Regions from separate parts of the Bradyrhizobium sp. Kon56 genome, predicted to be linked through region 3. Evidence: predicted binding sites of a transcription regulator. Region 3 holds the regulator's gene; each other region holds the start of a gene.

Region 1 (7,189 bases), on a different contig from region 3:
GAGCATGTGCAGATCGGCGACGATCTTGTAGGTCGGATAGATGCGCACCTCGACCGGCAGCATCAGCGTGATGAAGATGATCCAGAAGATCGGCATCCGGAAGGGAAAGCGGAAATAGACGATCGCGTAGGCCGAGATGATCGAGATCGCGATCTTGCCGACCGCGATCAGCAGCGCCATCACCAGCGAGTTCAGCATCATGTTGCCGACGGGCTCGCGGGTCGATCCGCTCGTGCCGACGAAAATGGTCTGGTAGTAGACCTCGAAGAAATGGCCGCCCGGCAGCAGCGACATCTGCCCGTTGGCGATCAGCGCGTTGTCCTGGGTCGAGGCGACGAACGCGATGTAGACGGGGAAGGCGACGACCGCGATCCCGATCCAGAGGATGATGTGGGCGATGTAGCGCCGGAAGCCCTCTTCCTCGACCATCAGTAGGTCACCTTGCGTTCGACGAACCGGAACTGGATTCCGGTGAGCACGATGACCATGACCATCAGGATCACCGACTGCGCCGCCGAGCTGCCGAGATTGCCGCCGAGCAGGCCGTCGGAATAGACCTTGTAGACCAGCGTGACCGTCGACGTTCCGGGGCCGCCGCGGGTCATCGTGTCGATGATGCCGAACGTGTCGAAGAAGGCGTAGACGATGTTGACCACCAGCAGGAAGAAGATGGTCGGCGACAGCAACGGGAAGGTCACGGTCCAGAACCGCCGCATCGGACGGGCGCCGTCGATCGCGGCGGCCTCGAACACGCTCTTTGGGATCGCTTGCAGGCCGGCGAGGAAGAACAGGAAATTATAGGAGATCTGCTTCCACGCGGCGGCGAGGATGATCAGCGCCGCGGCCTGATCGCCGTCGAGCAGCGGATTCCAGTCGACGCCCATATTGCGCAGATAGCGCGAGAGCACGCCGAGCGAGGGATGCAGCATGAAGATCCAGAGCACGCCGACCACGGGCGGTGCCACCGCATAGGGCCAGATCAGGAGCGTGCGGTAGAGCATCGAGCCACGCAGCGGCTTGTCCGCCATCACGGCGAGCAGCAGCGCAAAGGACAGCGACGAGACGGCAATGGCGAACGAGAACAAGAAGGTCCGGACGATCGCCTCGAAATAGGCTGCGTCCTTGAACAGCTCGACGTAATTCTCGAACCAGACAAAGGTGGTCGACAGACCGAACGCATCCTGGAGCAGGAAGGACTGGATCACCGCCTGCAGGGCCGGCCAATAGAAGAAAATCAGGACGATCGCGAGCTGCGGCGCAACCAGCGCGTACGGTAACAGTCTTGACTGGAAGATGGCTTGCTTTTGCATGATGCCAGCAGAGCGGCAGGCCGGGTCGCGGCCTGCCGCTCATTGCCTCACTTGACGGCGGTCTTTTCGAACTGCCGCAGCATCGTGTTGCCGCGCTCGACGGCGGCATCGAGCGCCTGCTTGGCGGTCTTCTTGCCGGCCAGCGCCTGCTCAATCTCTTCCGACCAGACGTCACGCAGCTGCACCATGTTGCCGAGGCGCAGACCGCGCGAATTCTCGGTCGGCTCCTTGTTGGTCAGCTCGAGCAGCGGGGTCTCGAGATAGGGCTGATCCTTGTAGAAGCCTTCTTCCTTCGCCTTGGCGTAGGCCGCCTTGGTGATCGGCAGGTAGCCGGAGGCCTTGTGGATGTAGACCTGGCGATCGGTGTCGGAGAGGAAGGTCAGGAATTTCGCGACGCCCTTGTATTCCTCGGCCGACTTGCCGCCCATCACCCACAGCGAAGCGCCGCCGATGATCGAGTTCTGCGGCGCGCCCTTGACGTCCGGATAATACGGCATCGGCACGGCGGTGAAGTTGAACTTGGCCTGTGCCTTGACGTTGCCGAAGAACGCCGACGAGGTCAGGTAGATCGGGCATTCGCCGGAGGTGAAGCGACCCTCGCCGGTGTTGGTGCGGCCGGCGTAGTCATAGGTCTTGGTCTTCTGCAGCTCGACCAGGGTTTCGAGATGCTTGACCTGAAGCGGTCCGTTGAACTCGAGCACGGTGTCGAAGCCGTCGAGGCCGTTGGCCTTGCTGGCGAGCGGCACGTTGTGCCACGCCGAGAGCTGCTCGAGATTGACCCAGGTGATCCAGGAGCCCGAGAAGCCGCAGGTGTCATGACCGGCAGCCTTCAGCTTCTTGGCGGCCTCGAACGTTTCGGGCCAGGTCTTCGGGATCTCTACGTTCGCCTTCTTCAGCTCGTCGAGGTTCACCCACATCACGGTCGAGGACGAGTTGAAAGGGAAGGACAGCATCTCGCCCTTCGACGTCGAATAATAGCCGGTGATGGCGGGCAGGTAGATCTTGGGGTCGAACTTCTCGCCGGCGTCGGCCATCAGCTTGTAGACGGGCTTCACGGCGCCGGTCGCGGCCATCATGGTCGCGGTGCCGACTTCGAACACCTGCATGATGTGCGGGGCGTTGCCGGCGCGGAACGCCGCGATGCCGGCGTTCATCGTATCGGGATAGTTGCCCTTGTAGGTCGGGATCACCTTGTAGTCGCTCTGCGACGCGTTGAAGTCGGTGGCGAGCTTGACGATGACGTCGTTGTTGGCGCCGGTCATCGCGTGCCACCACTGGATTTCGGTCACGGCCAAGGCCGGCGAGGCCGACAGTCCAATCGTGAGTGCAATAGCGGCAGCCGCTCCAAAATGTCGAAGAGCCATCAAGTAAACCTCCCTTGGGCCGTCAAAAATGATCGCTTGCGCTAGCAGCGCCATATGACGTTCACATGACTGTGTAAGCGGCCGAAACGAAAGCGGCAAGCGCTGGAAAAGGGAAGCCGTCAAATAGGCGAATGCCGCGCGCGCAGCGTCCTCCGTTCGCGGTGCACAGAGCGCCCGCACCGCACTGCGGCATTGCCGTGGGATGTGGAAGGCGAGGGCGCTAGCGCTTGCGCTCGGGGCCGCAGACAGTGCCCTGCTCGACCATCGCGTCGATCTCGGACCTGGAGTAGCCGAATTCGCCCAGGACCTCGGCGGCGTGCTCGCTGAATTTCGGCGGCAGGCGCCGCAGGCTCGGCTTGCTGCGGTCGAGCCGGATCGGCGACGCCACGCCTTTGTACCAATCCTTCTCGATAATATCGCCGCGCGCGATCGTGTGCGGGTTGGTCAATGCCTGGTCGATCTTCTGCACGGGGCCGGCGGGCAGGCCCGCGGCGAGCAGGCGATTGCACAGCGGCTCGGCCTCGTGCTGGCTGAACACGGCGGCAAGCTCGGCCCGCAGCGCCTCGCGATTGCCGATGCGATCCTTGTTGCGCGCAAAGCGCGGATCGGTGCCGAGCTCGGGCTTGCCGATCTCCTTGGCGAGCTTGCGGAAGGTGCCGTCATTGCCGACGCCGATGAAGATGTCGTCGGTCTTGGTCGGGAAGATCGCATAGGGCACGAGGTTGGGATGCTCGTTGCCGGTGAGCGACGGCGGCTTGCCATGCATGAAATAATTCGCGGTGTGCGGATGCATGATGGCGAGACCGGTCTCGTACAGCGTGGTCTCCAGGAACTGGCCCTGGCCCGAGCGCTGCCGCTCCGACAGCGCCATCAAGATGCCGATCGCCGCATAGAGGCCGGTGCCGATGTCGACCAGCGGCACGCCGATCCGCATCGGTCCGCTCTCGGGCGAGCCGGTCGCCGCGATCATGCCGGTCATGGCCTGGATGATGGCGTCATAGCCGGGATTGCCGCCGCGCGGGCCGTCGGCGCCGAAGCCGCAGATCCGGCAATGCACGAGGCGCGGAAATTTCTCGCGTAACACCTCGTTGCCGATGCCCCATTTCTCCAGCGTGCCCGGCTTGAAGTTCTCGATCAGGACGTCGGCGCTCTCCAGCATCTTGAGCAGCACGGTCCGGCCGCCCTCGGAGGCGAGGTCGAGGCCGATCGAGCGCTTGTTGCGGTTGATGCCGATGAAATAGGCCGCGTCTTCCTCGTGGAAGGGAGGGCCCCAGTCGCGTACCTCGTCGCCTGCGGGCGGCTCGACCTTGATCACGTCGGCGCCATGGTCGGCGAGGATCTGGGTGCAATAGGGGCCGCCGAGCACGCGCGTCAGATCGATGACGCGCAGGCCGCTCATTGCACCCATGGCAGCTCCAGAACTGGCGGCTTCAGTCATGCCTTCGCGTCCCCTGTGTCGATGTGATCACAGGCCTAACGAGGTTCGTCCGAGCCGGCAATGGCTTCGCGCGTAGGGCGTCATGCAGGCCGCTCGCCGCAATCCCGCGAGATGGCAAATAAAGGGAAGCGGCCGGCCCGGGGGTATCCCGGGCCAGCCGCTTCACCGAAACCGGTCAGACCACCGTCAGGCGGACGTCGACATTGCCGCGCGTCGCGTTGGAATACGGGCACACCTGGTGCGCCTTCTCGACCAGCGCCTCGGCTTCCGCGCGGGCGAGGCCTGGCAGCGAGACGGCAAGGTCGATGTCGAGACCGAAGCCGCCGGCCGCGCGCGGGCCGATGCCGACGGTCGAAGTCACGGAGGCGTCGGCCGGAACCTTGGGGCCGCCCTGCGAGGACACGAACTTCATCGCGCCGATGAAGCAGGCGGCATAGCCCGCAGCAAACAGCTGCTCGGGATTGTTGCCGGCGCCGCCTCCGCCGCCGAGCTCCTTCGGCGTGGTGAGCTTGACGTCGAGCGCGCCGTCCAGGGTCGCGGCATGGCCGTCGCGGCCGCCGGTGGCCTTTGCGCTGGTCTTGTAGAGGACGTTCACTGACATTTTTGTCTCCCTGTGTTTTCGGGGTGGGGGCGCCATCTTTATCGCAGGCAATTAGATTGCGCGCAATTGAAATTATAGCGTCTCACATTTAATTGTTCGCAATTGAATGTAGCGACGGCCGGCCCCAGAATGGAGCAAGTCCTGTGAGATTCTCGATGCCCCGGAAACATTCGGCAGCGGACGCGCCGCTGCGCCTCGACAACCAGATCTGCTTCGCGGTCTATTCCGCCGCGCATGCGTTCAACCGCGTCTACAAGCCGCTGCTGGACCGGCTCGGCCTGACCTATCCGCAATATCTGGTGATGCTGGTGCTGTGGGAGCGCGACGACGTGCCGGTCAAGAGCATCGGCGAAAAGCTGCACCTGGATTCGGGCACGCTGACACCGCTGCTCAAGCGGCTCGAGGCGGCCCACCTCGTCAAGCGCACGCGCTCGAGCGAGGACGAGCGTCAGGTGCTGATCGCGTTGACGCCGCAGGGCCAGGCCTTGAAGGACAAGGCGCGGGCCGTGCCGCAATCGATTCTGGCGGCATCGGACTGCTCGGTCTCGGAGCTTGTCGCGATGAAGGACGAGATTGTGGCGTTGCGCGATCGGTTGAATGCGGTGATCGGGGAGTAGGGTTAGAGGTGCGCTCTTAGGACAGCCGCTTCTTTGTGAAGGCTCGGCCGGAGTGAGACTTCAGGTAGGTTCAAAAGCGAGCGCTTTGTGCTTGTCAGGGAAGGCGCAGTACCAGATCAGCTTCCAAGGCTTGAACTTGGCAGTGTGGGTGGATTTGCCAGCATTGTGCTCTGGAAACCGGCGCTTCAGATCTTCCGTAGCCCCAACGTATTCCTGCTCGGGAAATTCGATGCTGCGGAGGATGTAGACGTACCACATTGACGATTATCGCCCGGGCAGCCGCTGCGTGGGAGTCTCACCAGTCCGTCTTCGCCCTTCGGGCTTCGCCGGACACCACGCTTCGCCCTTCGAGCTCCGCGCGGCTGCGCCACGCGTAGCCCGAAGGGCGAAGCGTGGTGGAGCCAGGCGGGATCGAACCGCCGACCTCTTGCATGCCATGCAAGCGCTCTCCCAGCTGAGCTATGGCCCCTTAACCGTCCGACGCGCCTTGGGCGACGCGTCGGGAAAGACCCAGAACCACAGTTCTGGAATTATCTCAAGTCTCTTCGTCACCGCCGACATCACCAATGATGTCGGTGACGTCCTCATCGCCTTCTTCGTCGTCGGCGATAAAGGTCGAATCATCGTCGTCATCGTCCTCGATAGTTTCATCGACTTCGATGTCGTCCTCGGATTCGGGCACGACGGCCTTGACCTTGCCGGTGTTCTCCTCGGCATCGGCCTCCTCGAGCGAGACCTCCTCGACCTCCGCCGGCTCTGGCGTGGCGTCGGCGGCAGCGGCTGCGTGACGGGCTTCGGCACCGCGGGGTGCGCGAGCCGGCGCGATGGGCGCGATCGGCACGACTTCACCGGTATAGGGCGAGATCACCGGATTCTTGTTGAGGTCATAGAACTTTTTGCCCGTGGTCGGGCAAATACGTTTAGTTCCGAGTTCGGACTTGGCCACGGCAGAGGAATCCTGGAAATGTCTGAAAAGCGGTGCCTCACTTGGCTAGTTGGCGGCCCGCTGTCAATAGCGCATTGCGGGAGAACGACATGCCCGTGACGGCGGGGAGACCATGTGGTACCTGCCCCGCGAGTCCCACAGGGACGTTTCGGGCCTACCCAAGGACACAAACTTGACCGATTCCGACAAGCCGACGCCGCTCCAGTCGCGCGCCAGCGGTCCCCTGACCGGGAAAGTAAGGGTGCCCGGAGACAAGTCGATCTCCCACCGTGCCCTCATCCTCGGCGCGCTCGCGGTCGGAGAGACGCGGATTTCGGGCCTCCTGGAGGGCGAGGACGTCCTTAACACCGCCAAATCCATGCAGGCGCTCGGCGCCGGGGTCGAGCGTACCGGAGATTTCGCCTGGAAGGTGAACGGCGTGGGTGTCGCAGGCTTCGCGGAGCCCAAAGCGCCGCTGGATTTCGGCAACTCCGGCACCGGCTGCCGGCTCGTCATGGGCGCCGTCGCCGGCTGTCCGATCTCCGCGGTTTTCGACGGCGATGCCTCACTGCGCAGCCGGCCCATGCGCCGGATCCTGGATCCCCTGGAAAAGATGGGCGCGAAGGTCGTCTCCGGCGGCGCGGGCGGCCGTCTGCCGCTGACCGTCCAGGGTGCGCGCGATCCGCTGCCGATCACCTACAAGACGCCTGTGGCCTCGGCCCAGATCAAATCCGCCGTGCTGCTCGCGGGCCTGGCCGCGCCGGGCGCCACGACCGTCATCGAGACCGAGGCCAGTCGCGACCACACCGAACTGATGCTCAAGCATTTCGGCGCCGAGATCACCTCAGTGCAAGAAGGTCAGCACGGCCGCCGTATCACGCTCGTGGGGCAGCCGGAGCTGCATGGCGCCAATGTCGTCGTGCCCGCCGATCCC
Region 2 (7,189 bases), on a different contig from region 3:
ACCAGCAGGAGCAGGTGCCGCTGGTGGTGTTCGCCGGCGCCGAATACGGCAACGGCTCCTCGCGCGACTGGGCCGCGAAGGGCACCCGTCTGCTCGGCGTGCGCGCCGTGATCTGCCAGAGCTTCGAGCGCATCCACCGCTCCAATTTGGTCGGTATGGGCGTGCTGCCGCTGACCTTCGAGGACGGCACCTCCTGGTCGTCGCTCGGTCTGAAGGGCGACGAGAAGGTCACGCTGCGCGGCCTCGTTGGCGACCTCAAGCCGCGCCAGAAGCTGACCGCGGAGATCGTCTCCGGCGACGGTTCGCTGCAGCGCGTTTCGCTGCTCTGCCGCATCGATACGCTGGACGAACTCGAATACTACCGCAACGGCGGCATCCTGCACTACGTGCTACGCAAGCTCGCGGCGTAAGCGCGGATTTGTGAACGGTGGCTCACTGCGAAGTGAGTAGTAGGTTACACGAAGGCGGCCTATCACAAGGCCGCCTTCACGCGTTTGCGGCAGGCTTCAGATGGGCCCGCCCGGCACAGAACCTCCCCTTGTACGGTTCTTGGACGGACAACAAATGTGTGAGGCCCGTAAGATTACGGTGACCATCCGGCGGTAAGATTTCCCCTCACGAGCAATGGTGTGCGGCGTTCGACATGACAACAATGACGGCTTCTCATCTGGTTTCACGCTGGTCCGGTGCCCTCTGGTCGGGAGCTCTTGGTCTCTGTGCAATCGTCGCCGTCATCCGCCCTGCCGAGGCTGATCCCCGCGCCGTTGTCGAATTGTTTACCTCGCAGGGCTGCTCCTCCTGCCCGCCGGCCGACAAGATCATCGGCGACCTCGCCCGCGATCCCTCGATCATCGCGCTGAGCATGCCGATCGACTATTGGGACTATCTCGGCTGGAAGGACACATTGGCCGATTCGCGCTTCTCTGCACGGCAGCGTGCCTATTCGCGCATGCGCGGCGACCGCGAAGTCTACACGCCGCAGGTCGTGGTCAACGGCTCCACGCATGTCGTCGGCAGCGACCGCACCGGCATCGAAACCGCCATCGGCAAAACCGAGGCGGGCACTGGTGTGATGAGCGTGCCGGTGACGATGTCGCTCGCGGGCAAGCAGATCAACGTCTCGGTGGCCGCGAGCAAGGAGCCGACGGCGTCCCACGGCGAGGTCTGGATCTGCTCGATTGCGAAGTCGGTGCCGATCGCGATCAGCCGCGGCGAAAATCGCGGACAGCAAGTGATCTATCACAACGTGGTGCGCAACCTGCTGAAGGTCGGCGACTGGACCGGCCGCCCGGAAAGCTGGACGGTGCCGATCGAGAACCTCACGCGTGACGGCGTCGACGGTGCCGTGGTCTATGTCCAGGACGGCAGCCGGGAGAGACCGGGCCCGATGCTGGGCGCGGCGTATACGTCGCTGCACTGACGCGCACTTCGAATCTTCCGACTCAAGCACACTCTCAATTCTCATCGTGAGGAGGCGCGTCAGCGCCGTCTCGAACCATGCAGGCCCTGCTGAGGCAGCTCGGCCTCGATTCTTCGAGACGCTGCTTCGCGGCTCCTCAGGATGAGGGGAAGAGGTTTTGCTGAGATGCTGAGATATCCGTCGAGGCAGAAACATCCCGACCCAAACAAATCGACTCAAACAAAAAAGGACCAACTCGCGTTGGCCCTCCTTGTCGTGCGAACAGACCCGATCCTGACGGCCCCGGGGGGCTGGGGGCTGAGGAATCCGGAACCGAAAGGACCGGGTCAACGCACATAGGTCTTTTCGCAACGCAGGGCGGCAGTCGCTTGGCGGAAAAGCGGCGACACTATGATTCCTGCTAACGATCCCGTGACGGTTTGCCGCGACAGAGTTCCACTGCTGCGTGTGGGCGGATTGGCTTGGATTCCAAGGTCCTTCTAAGGGCCCTTGCGGTGGGGAACAGTTGGCGCAATCATGCAACCGTCATGATCCGCGGTCGAGGGACGGTCTTCGCGGACGCGGTCATGCTGATGCGACAGGAGGCGGCCTATGAGTCTGTCGGAGGATACCGATCCGAGCGAACAGCGTGCGGCAGCGCGCCCCGCCGCTTCGAATGCGCAACTGAGCCGCGTGACGTTCAACCGGCTCGAGCTGCACCGTATTCTCAATCTCTACGGCCGGATGGTTGCCGAAGGCGAGTGGCGCGACTATGCCATCGACTTCCTCAGGGATCGCGCTGTGTTCTCGGTCTTTCGCCGCGCCTCGGAAGTGCCGATCTATCGTATCGAGAAGGATCCGCGCCTCGCGCGCAAGCAGGGCATGTACAGCGTGATCTCGGCGACGGGCTTGATCCTGCGCCGCGGCCACGAGCTGGAGCGTGTGCTCCTGGTGATCGATCGCAAATTGGCGGTGGTGTAGCAGGGATCCAGTAGCCCGGATGAGCGTAGCGACATCCGGGTCTTTGCTTGCAGCGTTCCCGGGTATCGCTTCGCTCACCCGGGCTACGGGCCTTACTTCCCCGGCACGCTCTTGGCGCCCTCGCCGAGGCTCCGCTGCATCATTACCGTGTCCAGCCAGCGGCCGAATTTCAGCCCGACGCTGGGATGCGTGCCGATCATTCTGAAGCCGGCCCTGGTGTGCACGCCGATCGAGCCGGCATTGGTGGAATCCCCAATTACCGCGATCATCTGACGGAAGCCGCGTGCCTCGCATTCGACGATCAGCCGCTCCAGCAGGAGCGCCCCGATGCCGCGGCGGTGGAAGGATGGATCGAGATAGATCGAGTTCTCGACCGTGAAGCGGTAGGCCGGGCGGGGCCGGTAGGCACCGGCATAGGCGTAGCCGGCGACGCGCCCGTCGAGGATGGCGACGAAATAGGGGTAGCCGCCATCGATCAGCGTGCGGTAGCGGCGCGTCATCTCGGCAAGGTCGGGCGGCTCCAGCTCGAACGTCGCGGTGCCCTCGCGGACAGCCTGCCGATAGATGGCCGTGATGGCGGGGAGGTCGGCCTCGGTGGTGGGCCTGATATCGGGTGCGGACATGCCGCAAGATTAGAGCCTTCCCGGGGCGGCTGGAAGAGGCAACCGTGCTTCCTCATACTCCGTCCTTGCGAGGAGCCCTTGCGACGAAGCAATCCAGAAATGCACCAGCGGAGGGACTCTGGATTGCTTCGCTGCGCTCGCAATGACGGTGGGTGTTGAGAGGCTCGCCCCAAACAAAAACCCCCGCCTCTCGGCCGGGGGTTGCTGTCGTCCACTCTGGGCTGGCGCTTAGTCGCGCTGGCCGAGGAGCTGCAGGAGCAGCGTGAACAAATTGATGAAGTTCAGGTACAGCGACAGCGCGCCGGTGATGGCCGCACGCTCTGCGATGTCACCGCCGGCCGAAGCGTAACCGTAGATGTAGTCGTTCTTCAGCCGCTGGGTATCCCAGGCGGTGAGGCCCGCGAACACCAGCACGCCGACCACCGACACGACGAACTGCAGCACCGAGCTCGCCAGGAACAGGTTCACCAGGCTCGCGATGACGATGCCGATCAGGCCCATGAACAGGAACGAACCCATTCCGCTCATGTCACGCTTGGTGGTGTAACCGTAGAGGCTGAGCGCGCCGAAAGTCGCCGCGGTGATGAAGAACACCCGGACGATCGAGGTGTGCGTGAACACCAGGAAGATCGAGGACAGCGAGACGCCCATCAGTGCCGCGAACACCCAGAACAGGATCTGGGCGGTCGAAGGAGCGAGCCGGTTGATGCCTGCCGAGATCACGAACACCATGGCGAGCGGCGCGAGCATGAACAGCCACTTCAGGGGGCTGACGAACATCGCGTAGCCGAACGGCGTCAGGAACAGCTTGCCGACCCGCACGGCTTCCGGGGTCGGAACGTCCGTCACGGCGGCCATGTAGACGCCGAGGGCGGCAAGGCCGGTGATGGCCAGGCCGATGCTCATGTAGTTGTAGATGCGCAGCATGTAGGCGCGCAGGCCGGCATCGACCGTCGCGGCGTCAACACGCCCGGCGGCCCTGCCGAAAGGAGAAGCGTAATTGCGGTCTAGGTCCGACATGGTCGAATTCCCGTTGGTTGGTCCGGTCCGGCATGAGGGTCGCCATGCCGCCGGTTCGTCAAATTCTATCTCGGATACCGATGTCTGCCGACTAAATTTTGGCTAACAATCGGGGCTCCGAACCCATTCGATATGTGGGAAACTAACACATTCGCTGCAACCGTCCACGCGCGGCTGAATGTCGCCCTTACCTGCAATCCAGACGAGCGGACGTGGTTAATCGCTGGAATCGTGCGATTTCGCTCCCGTGCCGCCGCCCGCTACCATTTGTCACAAATTCCGCAACACCGTGGCGGGCTTTTTGTTCAACGCCAGCAGGGTGCCGGCGAGCCCGAGGCCGACCGTGACGACCAAGGCAGCCGCGACCACGCCGGCTGCGCTGCCGCCCTGCCAGACGAAAGTGAGGGTCATCAGCCGGGTCACGATCATCCAGGCCGCGACGCTGCCGGCGAAAACGCCGAAGACCGCGGTGGCAAGCCCGATCAGGAGGTATTCGAGCGCATAGGCGCCGAGCAGCCGCAGCCGGGTCGCGCCCAGGGTCTTGAGGATCACCGCATCGTAGACCCGGTGGCGATGGCCGGCGGCGAGCGCGCCGCCGAGCACCAGGATCGCCGAGATCAGGGTCACCGCGCTGGCGCCGCGGATCGCCAGCGCCAGGTTGGTCACGACCGAGCCGACCGTCTCCATCACCTCGCGCACGCGCACGCTCGTCACCATCGGATAGGCGTCAGCGACCTCCTTGATGATCTTGCCGTCGCCGGCCGCATCGCCGCCGGCTTCCGTCAGCGTCGCGATGTGGGTGTGCGGCGCGCCCTTGAATGCGTTCGGCGAGAACACGAGGACGAAATTGATGCCGAGGCCCTGCCAGTCGATGCTGCGCAGATTGCTGATCTTCGCGGGGATGTCGCGGCCGAGGATATTGACCACGACCTCGTCGCCGACCTTGAGGCCGAGTCCGTCCGCGATCTTCTTCTCCATCGAAACCAGCGGCGGGCCGGAATAATCGGCGCTCCACCACTCGCCCTCGACCACCTTGGAGCCCTTCGGCAGCTCGGCGGTATAGGTCAGGCCGCGGTCGCTCTGCAGCACCCACTCGGAATCGGTGCTGGGCTTGAGCTCCTCGGCGCGGACACCACGGGCTCCGACGATCCGTCCGCGCAGCATCGGCACGTCGTCGACTTTCGCGCCAGGGGCGATCTGGCGCAGGTATGTGTCGAACTGCTCGGCCTGCGTGCTCGGAATGTCGATGAAGAAGAACGATGGCGCGTGCTCGGGCAGCGCCGCCAGGAACTGCCGGCGCAGATTGCCGTCGATCTGGGTGATGGTGACGAGCACGGCGAGCCCGAGCCCGAGCGACAGCACGACCGAGGGCGTCAGCGCGCCCGGCCGGTGGATGTTGGCAATCGCAAGTCGCAGCATCGGCCATCGCGTGCGCGGCAGCCGCCGTGCGATCGTCATCAGCAGGGCGGCAATGCCGCGGAGCAGCGCGAACACGACCACGGAGGAGGCCACGAACACCGCGGCGATGCGCTTGTCGAAGGACAGCCCGATCACGACCGCGATGAGCAGCGCGATCACGACGGCCATGAAGACGAGATAGCTCCAGCGTGGCCGATGCCATTCGGAGCTGATGGTGTCGCGGAACAGCGCCGCCACCGGCACGTCGTGCACTCGCCCGAGCGGCCACAGGCCGAAGGCAAGCGCCGTGAGCAGCCCGTAGACGAACGACAGCGCGAGCTCGTCGGCATGCACCGCCGGCACCACCGGCAGGGGCAGCAGCTTGCCGAATAGGCCGACGATCGCGAACGGCATGGCGGCGCCTAGTGCGAGGCCGATCACTGAGCCGATCGCGGCGAGCAGGAGAACCTGGGCGAGATAGATGCCGAACACGTCGCGCCCGGTGGCGCCGACGGCCTTGAAGGCCGCGATCACCTCGAGCTTGTGGTCGATATGGGCCTTGACGGCATTGGCAACGCCGACGCCGCCGACCAGCAGCGCGGCGAGGCCGACCAGCGTCAGGAACTGCGTGAAGCGGTTGATGTTGCGCTCGAGCTGCGGCGAGGCATTGGAGCGGCTGCGGACCTCCCAGCCGGCCTGCGGCGCGGCGTTGCGGGCGTCCGCGATGAAGGCGTCGGTGGCGCGCTCGTTGTTGGCGATCTCCGGCAGCTTCACACGATAGACCCAGCGCACCAGGCTGCCGGGTTGGACGAGCCCTGTCGCGCGCAGGCCCGCTTCGCTGATCAGGAAGCGCGGGCCGAAGCCGATGCCGCCTGCGAGCTTGTCGGGCTCGGCTTCGACGGCGCTGCGGATCTGGAACGTCGCAGCCCCGACGGTGACGCGATCGCCGGTCTTGAGCGACAGCCGCGCCAGCAGTGTCGGATCGGCGGCCGCGCCGAACGCGCCGTCGCGCTCCGCGAGCAACTCGGACATCGGCAGCGGCGGCGCCAGCGTCAGCTGGCCCAGCATCGGATAGGTGTCGTCGACCGCCTTCATCTCGACCAGGGCCAGCTTGCCCTCGGCCGAGCGCGCCATGCCGCGCAGTGTGGCGGCGCTCGAGACGGTGCCGCGCGAACGCAGGAAGGCGACTTCCTCCGGCTTCGCCTCGCGCTGAAACAGGACGAACGACACGTCGCCGCCGAGCAGCGTACGGCCTTCGCGGGCGAGGCCGTCGCTCAGGCTCGCCGAGACCGAGCCGACGCCAGCGATGGCCATCACGCCGAGCGCGATGCAGGCAATGAAGACGTAGAAGCCGCGCAGGCCGCCGCGCAATTCGCGCAGCGCGTAACGCAGCGACAGCGCGACGCCGTTGGGCTTCGCAAACGGTGCGGCAGCAGCACTCATGCCGGCGCCGACTGCGTGTCGATGCGCCCCGAACGGAGGCGGATCACGCGATCGCAGCGCTGCGCGAGCGAAGAATCGTGCGTGACCAGCACCAGCGTCATGCCGCGCTCGGCATGCTTGCTGAACAGGAGGTCGACGATCTGTTGTCCCGTGGCTTCGTCGAGGTTGCCGGTCGGCTCGTCGGCGACGAGGATCGCTGGATCGGGTGCCAGTGCGCGGGCCAGCGCCACGCGCTGCTGCTCGCCGCCGGAGAGTTGGGTCGGATAATGATGCAGACGGTCGCCGAGCCCGACCGATTGCAGCTCCTGCGCCGCGCGCTTTGCGG
Region 3 (7,189 bases):
CGGTGGCGTTTGCCGCAAGCTCCAGCAGCGCATCGTGATTGAGAATGCGGATCATGATGGCGTCGACATAGCGCGACAGCACGCGCGCGGTGTCGGCGATGGTCTCGCCGCGGCCGAGCTGCATTTCGGCGCCGGTGAGCATGATGGGCTCGCCGCCGAGCTGGCGCATGGCGACGTCGAAAGACACCCGCGTCCGCGTCGAGGGGCGCTCGAAGATCATCGCCAGGGTCTTGCCTTCGAGCGGCCTGACCGGCTGATGCGCCTTCTGCTTCGCCTTCATCGCGGAGGACGCAGCGAGCATGCGCTTGAGCTCCGACAGCGGCAGCTCGTTGATATCGAGGAAGTGCTTCGGTGTTTTATCGGGCGACTTGCTCATCAGCTTGACGCCCGCTTGTTGCCGGACAACGCGGTGCAGGCGCGCTCGAGCCGCCCGACGCTGTCCTCGATCTCGGCTTCGGTGACGATCAAAGGCGGCAGGAAACGCACGACATTGTCGCCGGCACCGACGGTGAGCAGCTTTTGGTCGCGCAAGGCTGCAACGAGATCGCCGGAGGGCACCACGGCCTTGATGCCGATCAGGAGGCCCTCGCCGCGCACTTCGCTGACGACATCGCCGTGTCGGTCGATCACGGAGGCGAGCTTCTGCTTGAGCAGCAGCGACATCCTCTGCACGTGGTCGAAGAAGCCGGGCTTGAGCATGACGTCGAGCACGGCGTTCGCAGCCGCGATCGCGAGCGGATTGCCCCCGAAGGTCGAGCCGTGCGAGCCCGGCGTCATGCCGGACGCCGCTTCCGCGGTCGCAAGGCAGGCGCCGATCGGGAAGCCGCCGCCGAGCGCCTTGGCCAGCGACATCACGTCGGGTTCGACGCCAAGGCGGCGGTACGCGAACAGATCGCCGGTGCGGCCCATGCCGGTCTGCACCTCGTCGAAGGCGAGCAACAGACCCTTCTCGTCGCAGAGCTGGCGCAACGCCCTCAGGAAGGCGGGCGTTGCCGAACGCACACCGCCCTCGCCCTGGATCGGCTCGATCAGGATGCCGGCGGTCTGCGGACCGATTGCCTTTTTCACGGCATCGAGATCGCCATGCGCAACCTGGTCGAAGCCCTCCATCGGAGGGCCGAAACCTTCGAGATATTTTGCCGATCCCGTTGCGGCCAGCGTCGCCAGCGTGCGGCCATGGAAGGCGCCTTCGAAGGTGATCATGCGATAGCGGTCGGGATGACCCTTTGCGGCGTGATAACGGCGCACGACCTTGATCACGCATTCCAGCGCTTCGGCGCCGGAATTGCAGAAGAACACGAAATCCGCGAAACTTTCATTGCACAGGCGCGCGGCGAGCTTTTCGCCGTCCGGGCTCTGGAACAGATTCGACATGTGCCAGAGCTTGGTGGCCTGCTCCTGCAACGCCGCGACCAGCGCCGGATGGGCATGGCCGAGCGCATTCACCGCCACCCCGGAGGTGAAATCGAGATAGCGCTCGCCATTGGTCGCGATCAGCCAGCAGCCTTCGCCACGCTCGAAACCAAGGTCGGACCTGGCGAAAACGGGGAGCAAATGCGGCGCTGCGCTGTTAGTCATGATGGTCACTTGAATGTTGCGGACGGAGTGAGCGTGCATTGCGCAACGCACCATCGACCGGCCCGGAAAACGAAACGTGCCGCCTCTTGAGGGCGGCACGTGCGACTATCTTAGGCCTGGTGAAACGGGTGTCAATGCCGCCCGGAAAGCCTCGCGAAACGCTGAATCCGTAGTCTTGCGGTGCCGATTTTGCGGGATTTGGCCACGGAACATGTGGAAGCGAGTCGGCGGACTCTTGCGCGGGAGTCACGCCATATTGTAGCGTTTGGATTGTCAGATACGACATCTCGTGCAGTGGTTCTGATCTTTAAGTCCTTATGTACCGGCGTAAACGTTCGGGCGTTCAAGACGCGCCCGGCGAGCCTTAAGGGATTCTGGCGGCACGGGTTTTTGAAGGCTTAGGCATTCGCTGCGAGGCCCCAGGATGGCTGGCGCGCAGCGAGGGAAAGGGTGCAATGACGGTTTTGACCTGGTCCGATGATCGCGTCGAGCAGCTGAAAAAGCTCTGGGAGGCCGGACTTTCGGCCAGCCAGATCGCGGCGGAGCTCGGCAATGTGACCCGCAATGCCGTGATCGGCAAAGTGCACAGGCTCGGCCTTTCGGGCCGCGCCAAGAGCCCATCATCGGCAGCGCCGCGGCCGCGCAAGGCGCGCCCCGCGCAGCACATGATGCGGGTGAGCCGCCCGATCTCGCGCGGCAACACCGCGCTGGCGCAGGCCTTCGAGGTGGAGGCTGAGCCGGATCCGGTCACCTATGACAACGTGGTGCCGATGAGCCAGCGGCTGTCGCTGCTGGAATTGAACGAGGCGACCTGCCACTGGCCGGTCGGCGATCCCTCGAGCCCGGACTTCTTCTTCTGCGGTGGAAGGGCGCTGTCCGGACTGCCCTATTGCGCCCAGCACTCGCGCGTTGCGTACCAGCCGGCGTCGGATCGGCGCCGCGCACCGGTGAAGCCGGGTCCGCGGTAATCACGGCAAGTCGTCGCGCGAAGACGATTCAACAATTTCAGCGTCGTCCCGGCCTAGTGCGCAATTGCGCACGGGGGGCCGGGACCCATACTCCGAGCACGCAATAATCGTGCGGAAGGGGTCACTCCGAGTCTTCGCCAAACCACGTTCGGTGGTTATGGGCCCGGATCAGCGCTCGCTTCGCTCGCTTGTCCGGGACGACGGCTGAGAATGCAGGGACAACTCGCCAACAAACAAGCCTGCAACCCTACACCTGCTCCGCCTTGGCAAACCGATCATCCAGCGCGTAGCCGGCGCCGCGGACGGTGCGGATCGGGTCCTGCTCGCGGCCGAGATTGAGCAGCTTGCGCAGGCGGCCGATATGCACGTCGACGGTGCGCTCGTCGATATAGATGTCGCGACCCCAGACGCTGTCGAGCAGTTGCTCGCGCGAGAACACGCGCCCCGGATGCTCCAGGAAGAACTCCAGCAGGCGATATTCGGTCGGACCGAGATCGATCGGCCGGCCCGAGCGCGCCACGCGGCGCTTGTCGCGGTCGAGCTCGATGTCGCCAAAAGCAAGCACCGTCGCGAGCCGCTCCGGGCTTGCGCGCCGCAGCAGGCCTTTCACGCGCGCCAGCAGCTCCGGCACCGAGAACGGCTTGACGATGTAATCGTCGGCGCCGGTCGCAAGACCCCGCACCCGCTCGCTCTCCTCGCCGCGCGCGGTGAGCATGATGATCGGGAGCTGCTTGGTCTCGGGACGGGTGCGAAGCCGCCGGCACAATTCGATGCCTGACAGGCCCGGCAGCATCCAGTCGAGCACGATCAGATCGGGGATGTGCTCCTTGAGGCGGGTGTCGGCGTCGTCGCCGCGCATCACCGTCTCGACGTCATAGCCGTCGCCTTCGAGGTTGTAGCGGAGAAGCTCGGTCAGGGCTTCCTCGTCCTCAACCACCATAATGCGTGCGCCCATCGGGTCGTCGCTCCCTAAGTCTTCAGGTGTTCGGTACCGTGTTGGCGAAGGTCGTCATGTCGCCCTTCGGCCGCTTGTCGGTGATGGCCTGGCCCTCGATCATGTAGAACACGGTCTCGGCGATGTTGGTGGCGTGGTCGCCGATCCGCTCGATGTTCTTGGCGCAGAACATCAGATGGATGCAGAACGAGATGTTGCGCGGATCCTCCATCATGTAGGTGAGGAGCTCGCGGAACAGCGAGGTGCAGATGGCGTCGACCTCCTCGTCGCCCTTCCAGACCGCCATCGCCGCCGGCAGATCATGCGCGGCATAGGCGTCCAGCACCGACTTGACCTGCTGCTGCACGAGGTCGGTCATGTGCTCGAGGCCGCGGAACAGCTTGAGCGGATGGAAGTCCGTCTCCAGCGCCGCGACGCGCTTGCCCATGTTCTTGGCGAGGTCGCCGATGCGCTCGAGATCGGTCGCGACGCGCATGGCGCCGACGATCTCGCGCAGATCGACCGCCATCGGCTGGCGGCGGGCGATGGTGAGCACCGCACGCTCCTCGATGCGCTTCTGCAGCGCGTCGAGCTCGGTGTCGATGGCGACGACGCGCTGGCCGAGCGGGACGTCGCGGCGGATCAGCGCGTCGACGGACTCGACGATCATGCGCTCGGCGATGCCGCCCATCTCGGCGACCAGGCGAGTGAGTTCCTGGAGGTCGGTGTCGAAAGCCTTTGCGGTATGTTCAGAACCCATGTCGCGTCTCCTAGCCGAACCGGCCGGTGATGTAATCCTGCGTGCGCCGATCTGACGGCGACGTGAAGATCTTGCTGGTGTCGTCGAACTCTATCAGCTCGCCGAGATACATGAAGGCGGTCTTGTCGGAGACGCGCGCCGCCTGTTGCATGTTGTGGGTGACGATAGCGATCGTGTAATCCTCGGACAGCTCCTGGATCAGCTCCTCGACCTTGGCGGTCGAGATCGGGTCGAGCGCCGAACAGGGTTCGTCGAACAGGATCACCTCGGGCCGCACCGCGACGGTGCGGGCGATGCAGAGGCGCTGCTGCTGGCCGCCGGAGAGCGACAGGCCGGAGGCGTTGAGCTTGTCCTTGACCTCGTTCCACAGCGCGCCGCCGCGCAGCGCCTTCTCGACGCGGCCGTCCATCTCGGACTTCGAGATCTTCTCATAGAGACGGATGCCGAACGCGATGTTCTCGTAGATCGTCATCGGGAACGGCGTCGGCTTCTGGAACACCATGCCGACGCGGGCGCGCAGCAAATTGAGGTCCAGCCTGGGGTCGAGGATGTTGGTCTGATCGAGCATCAGCTGACCGGTGGCGCGCTGGCCGGGATAGAGGTCGTACATCCGGTTGAAGATGCGCAGCAGGGTCGACTTGCCGCAGCCCGACGGTCCGATGAACGCCGTAACGCGGTTGGCGCCGAGCGTCAGGTTGATGTTCTTCAGCGCATGGTGCTCGCCGTAATAGAAGTTCAGGTTACGCACGGTCACCTTCGGGGGCGCCTCGGGCAGCACCGCCGCGTGCGGCAGTCCACCGGACGCGCTCATCGACACGGAAAGATCACTCATTTTGCGGTCCTCTCGGCGCCAAGGATGCGCGCGAAAATATTAAGGGCAAGAACGGTCAGGGTGATGAGCAGCGCCCCGCTCCAGGCCAACTGCTTCCAATAGGCATAGGGGCTCTGCACGAAGTTGTTGATGGTCACAGGCAGGTTCGCCATCGTCTTGTTCAGGCCGAGGCTGAAGAACTGGTTCGATAGCGCGGTGAACAGCAGCGGCGCGGTTTCACCGGCGACGCGAGCGGTCGCGAGCAGCACGCCGGTGATGAGACCCGATCGGGCAGCCCGATAAGCGATCCGCTTGATCACCAGCGAACGCGGCAGGCCGAGCGCCGAGGCCGCCTCGCGCAACGCGTTCGGCACCAGCAGCAGCATGTCCTCGGTCGTGCGCAGCACCACCGGGATCACGATGACCGCGAGGGCGAGCGAGCCTGCGATCGCCGAGAAGCCGCGCATCGGCACCACCACGGCGCCGTAGATGAACAGGCCGATGATGATCGAGGGCGCCGAGAGCAGGATGTCGTTGATGAAGCGGATCACCGAGGTCAGCCGGTCGTTGCGGCCGTATTCGGCGAGATAGGTGCCGGCGAACATGCCGAGCGGCGCGCCGATGCCGACGCCGATCACGGTCATGATCAGCGAGCCGACGATGGCGTTGAGCAGACCGCCCTCGTTCGATCCCGGTGGCGGCGTGTTCTCGGTGAACAGCTGGACATTGAGTCCCGCCAGCCCGTTGTAGAGCAGCGTGATCAGGATCAGCGCGAGCCAGGTGACGCCGAAGGCGGTTGCGGCGATGCAGAGCCCGCGGACGACGATGTCCTTGCGGCGTCGGCGTGAATAGATCGGATTCATGGCGCTAATTCCCCGCCTTCTTTTCCAGCCGCATCAGCATCAGCCGCGCCGCTGCGAGCACGAAGAAGGTCAGAACGAACAGCAGGAGGCCGAGCAGGATCAGGCCGGATTGGTGCAGGCCGTCGCTCTCGGCGAACTCGGATGCGATCGCCGCCGAGATCGTGGTGCCCGGCGCAAAGATCGATGACGAGATCCGGAACGAGTTGCCGATGATGAAGGTCACCGCCATGGTCTCGCCGAGCGCGCGGCCCAGCGCCAGCATGATGCCGCCGATGACGCCGACCCGGGTGTAGGGGATCACCACGCTGCGGACGACTTCCCATGTGGTGCAGCCGACGCCGTAGGCGGCTTCCTTCAGGACCGGAGGCACCGTCTTGAACACGTCGACCGAGATCGAGGTGATGAAGGGCAGCACCATGATGGCAAGGATCAGCGCGGCATTGAACAGGCTGAGATAGGACGGGGGACCTGCGAAGATCGCGCCCAGCACGGGAACGCCGTCGAAGATCTTGATCATGAAGGGCTGGAACGTGTTGGCCAGGAACGGACCCAACACGAAGAAGCCCCACATGCCGTAGATGATCGAGGGAATACCGGCGAGCAGCTCGATTGCCATGCCGATCGGGCGGCGCAGCCATTGCGGGCAGAGCTCGGTGAGGAAGATCGCAATGCCGAGACCCACGGGAATGGCGATCAGCATCGCGATGAAGGAGGTGACGAGCGTGCCGTACATCGGCCCGAGCGCGCCGAGCACCGGCGGATCTGCGGAGGGCGCCCAGCGCTGCGTCCACAGGAAGGAGACGCCGTATTCTTTCATCGCCGGGAAAGCGCCGACGATCAGCGAAATGATGATGCCGCCGAGGATCAGAAGCACCGAGATCGCGGAGAGCCGCGTAATCCAGTAGAAGGTAACGTCGCCGAGCTTGAACGCGCTCAAGGCCTTGGCGCGGTCATACGGTCCGGCGTCGTCGATTACATCGCTCTGAACGGCCATCTCTGCCACGCCGATCCCCTGTACCAAATAGTATACGTTTTTTGTTGGTCCGTGCCCCGGATGTAGCGCAGCGCATCCGGGGCACGAGCGTCGCGAACCTAGCTCTTGATGTCGGCAGCCCAGGTCTTCTCGATCAGCTGAACGACCGGATCCGGCATCGGGATGTAGTCGAGCTCTTCAGCCGCCTTGCCGCCGCTCTTGAAGGCCCAGCGGAAGAACTTGATGGCTTCCTGCGAGGCCGCCTTGTCGGTGGCGTCCTTGTGCATGAGGATGAAGGTCGC

Evidence for each region. The regulator PhoB, encoded in region 3, activates phosphate uptake and scavenging genes when phosphate is short. The targets are predictions, from matches to a motif close to TGTCATNNANCTGTCAT.
Region 1: the regulator PhoB is predicted to act here: its motif matches at 2,729-2,745, upstream of ugpB (sn-glycerol-3-phosphate ABC transporter substrate-binding protein UgpB).
Region 2: the regulator PhoB is predicted to act here: its motif matches at 1,933-1,949, upstream of AC0L3B_RS03560 (DUF2794 domain-containing protein).

The regions. Positions count from the first base shown of each region.
Region 1 covers NZ_JBVVOU010000002.1:367,452-374,640, forward strand. The annotation lists gene ugpE (sn-glycerol-3-phosphate ABC transporter permease UgpE) at 1-429, opposite strand, end outside; gene ugpA (sn-glycerol-3-phosphate ABC transporter permease UgpA) at 429-1,310, opposite strand; gene ugpB (sn-glycerol-3-phosphate ABC transporter substrate-binding protein UgpB) at 1,358-2,674, opposite strand; gene AC0L3B_RS04895 (CaiB/BaiF CoA transferase family protein) at 2,895-4,112, opposite strand; gene AC0L3B_RS04900 (organic hydroperoxide resistance protein) at 4,288-4,713, opposite strand; gene AC0L3B_RS04905 (MarR family winged helix-turn-helix transcriptional regulator) at 4,869-5,330, shown strand; partial or broken gene AC0L3B_RS04910 (GIY-YIG nuclease family protein) at 5,347-5,588, opposite strand; tRNA gene AC0L3B_RS04915 (tRNA-Ala) at 5,724-5,799, opposite strand; gene AC0L3B_RS04920 (TIGR02300 family protein) at 5,866-6,276, opposite strand; gene aroA (3-phosphoshikimate 1-carboxyvinyltransferase) at 6,389-7,189, shown strand, end outside.
Region 2 covers NZ_JBVVOU010000002.1:99,146-106,334, reverse strand. The annotation lists gene acnA (aconitate hydratase AcnA) at 1-410, shown strand, start outside; gene AC0L3B_RS03565 (DUF1223 domain-containing protein) at 644-1,420, shown strand; gene AC0L3B_RS03560 (DUF2794 domain-containing protein) at 2,012-2,380, shown strand; gene AC0L3B_RS03555 (GNAT family N-acetyltransferase) at 2,473-3,003, opposite strand; gene AC0L3B_RS03550 (Bax inhibitor-1/YccA family protein) at 3,232-4,023, opposite strand; gene AC0L3B_RS03545 (ABC transporter permease) at 4,294-6,864, opposite strand; gene AC0L3B_RS03540 (ABC transporter ATP-binding protein) at 6,861-7,189, opposite strand, start outside.
Region 3 covers NZ_JBVVOU010000011.1:155,190-162,378, forward strand. The annotation lists gene argF (ornithine carbamoyltransferase) at 1-376, opposite strand, end outside; gene AC0L3B_RS19700 (acetylornithine transaminase) at 376-1,578, opposite strand; gene AC0L3B_RS19705 (GcrA family cell cycle regulator) at 2,034-2,546, shown strand; gene phoB (phosphate regulon transcriptional regulator PhoB) at 2,794-3,501, opposite strand; gene phoU (phosphate signaling complex protein PhoU) at 3,524-4,240, opposite strand; gene pstB (phosphate ABC transporter ATP-binding protein PstB) at 4,251-5,072, opposite strand; gene pstA (phosphate ABC transporter permease PstA) at 5,069-5,914, opposite strand; gene pstC (phosphate ABC transporter permease subunit PstC) at 5,919-6,908, opposite strand; gene pstS (phosphate ABC transporter substrate-binding protein PstS) at 7,007-7,189, opposite strand, start outside.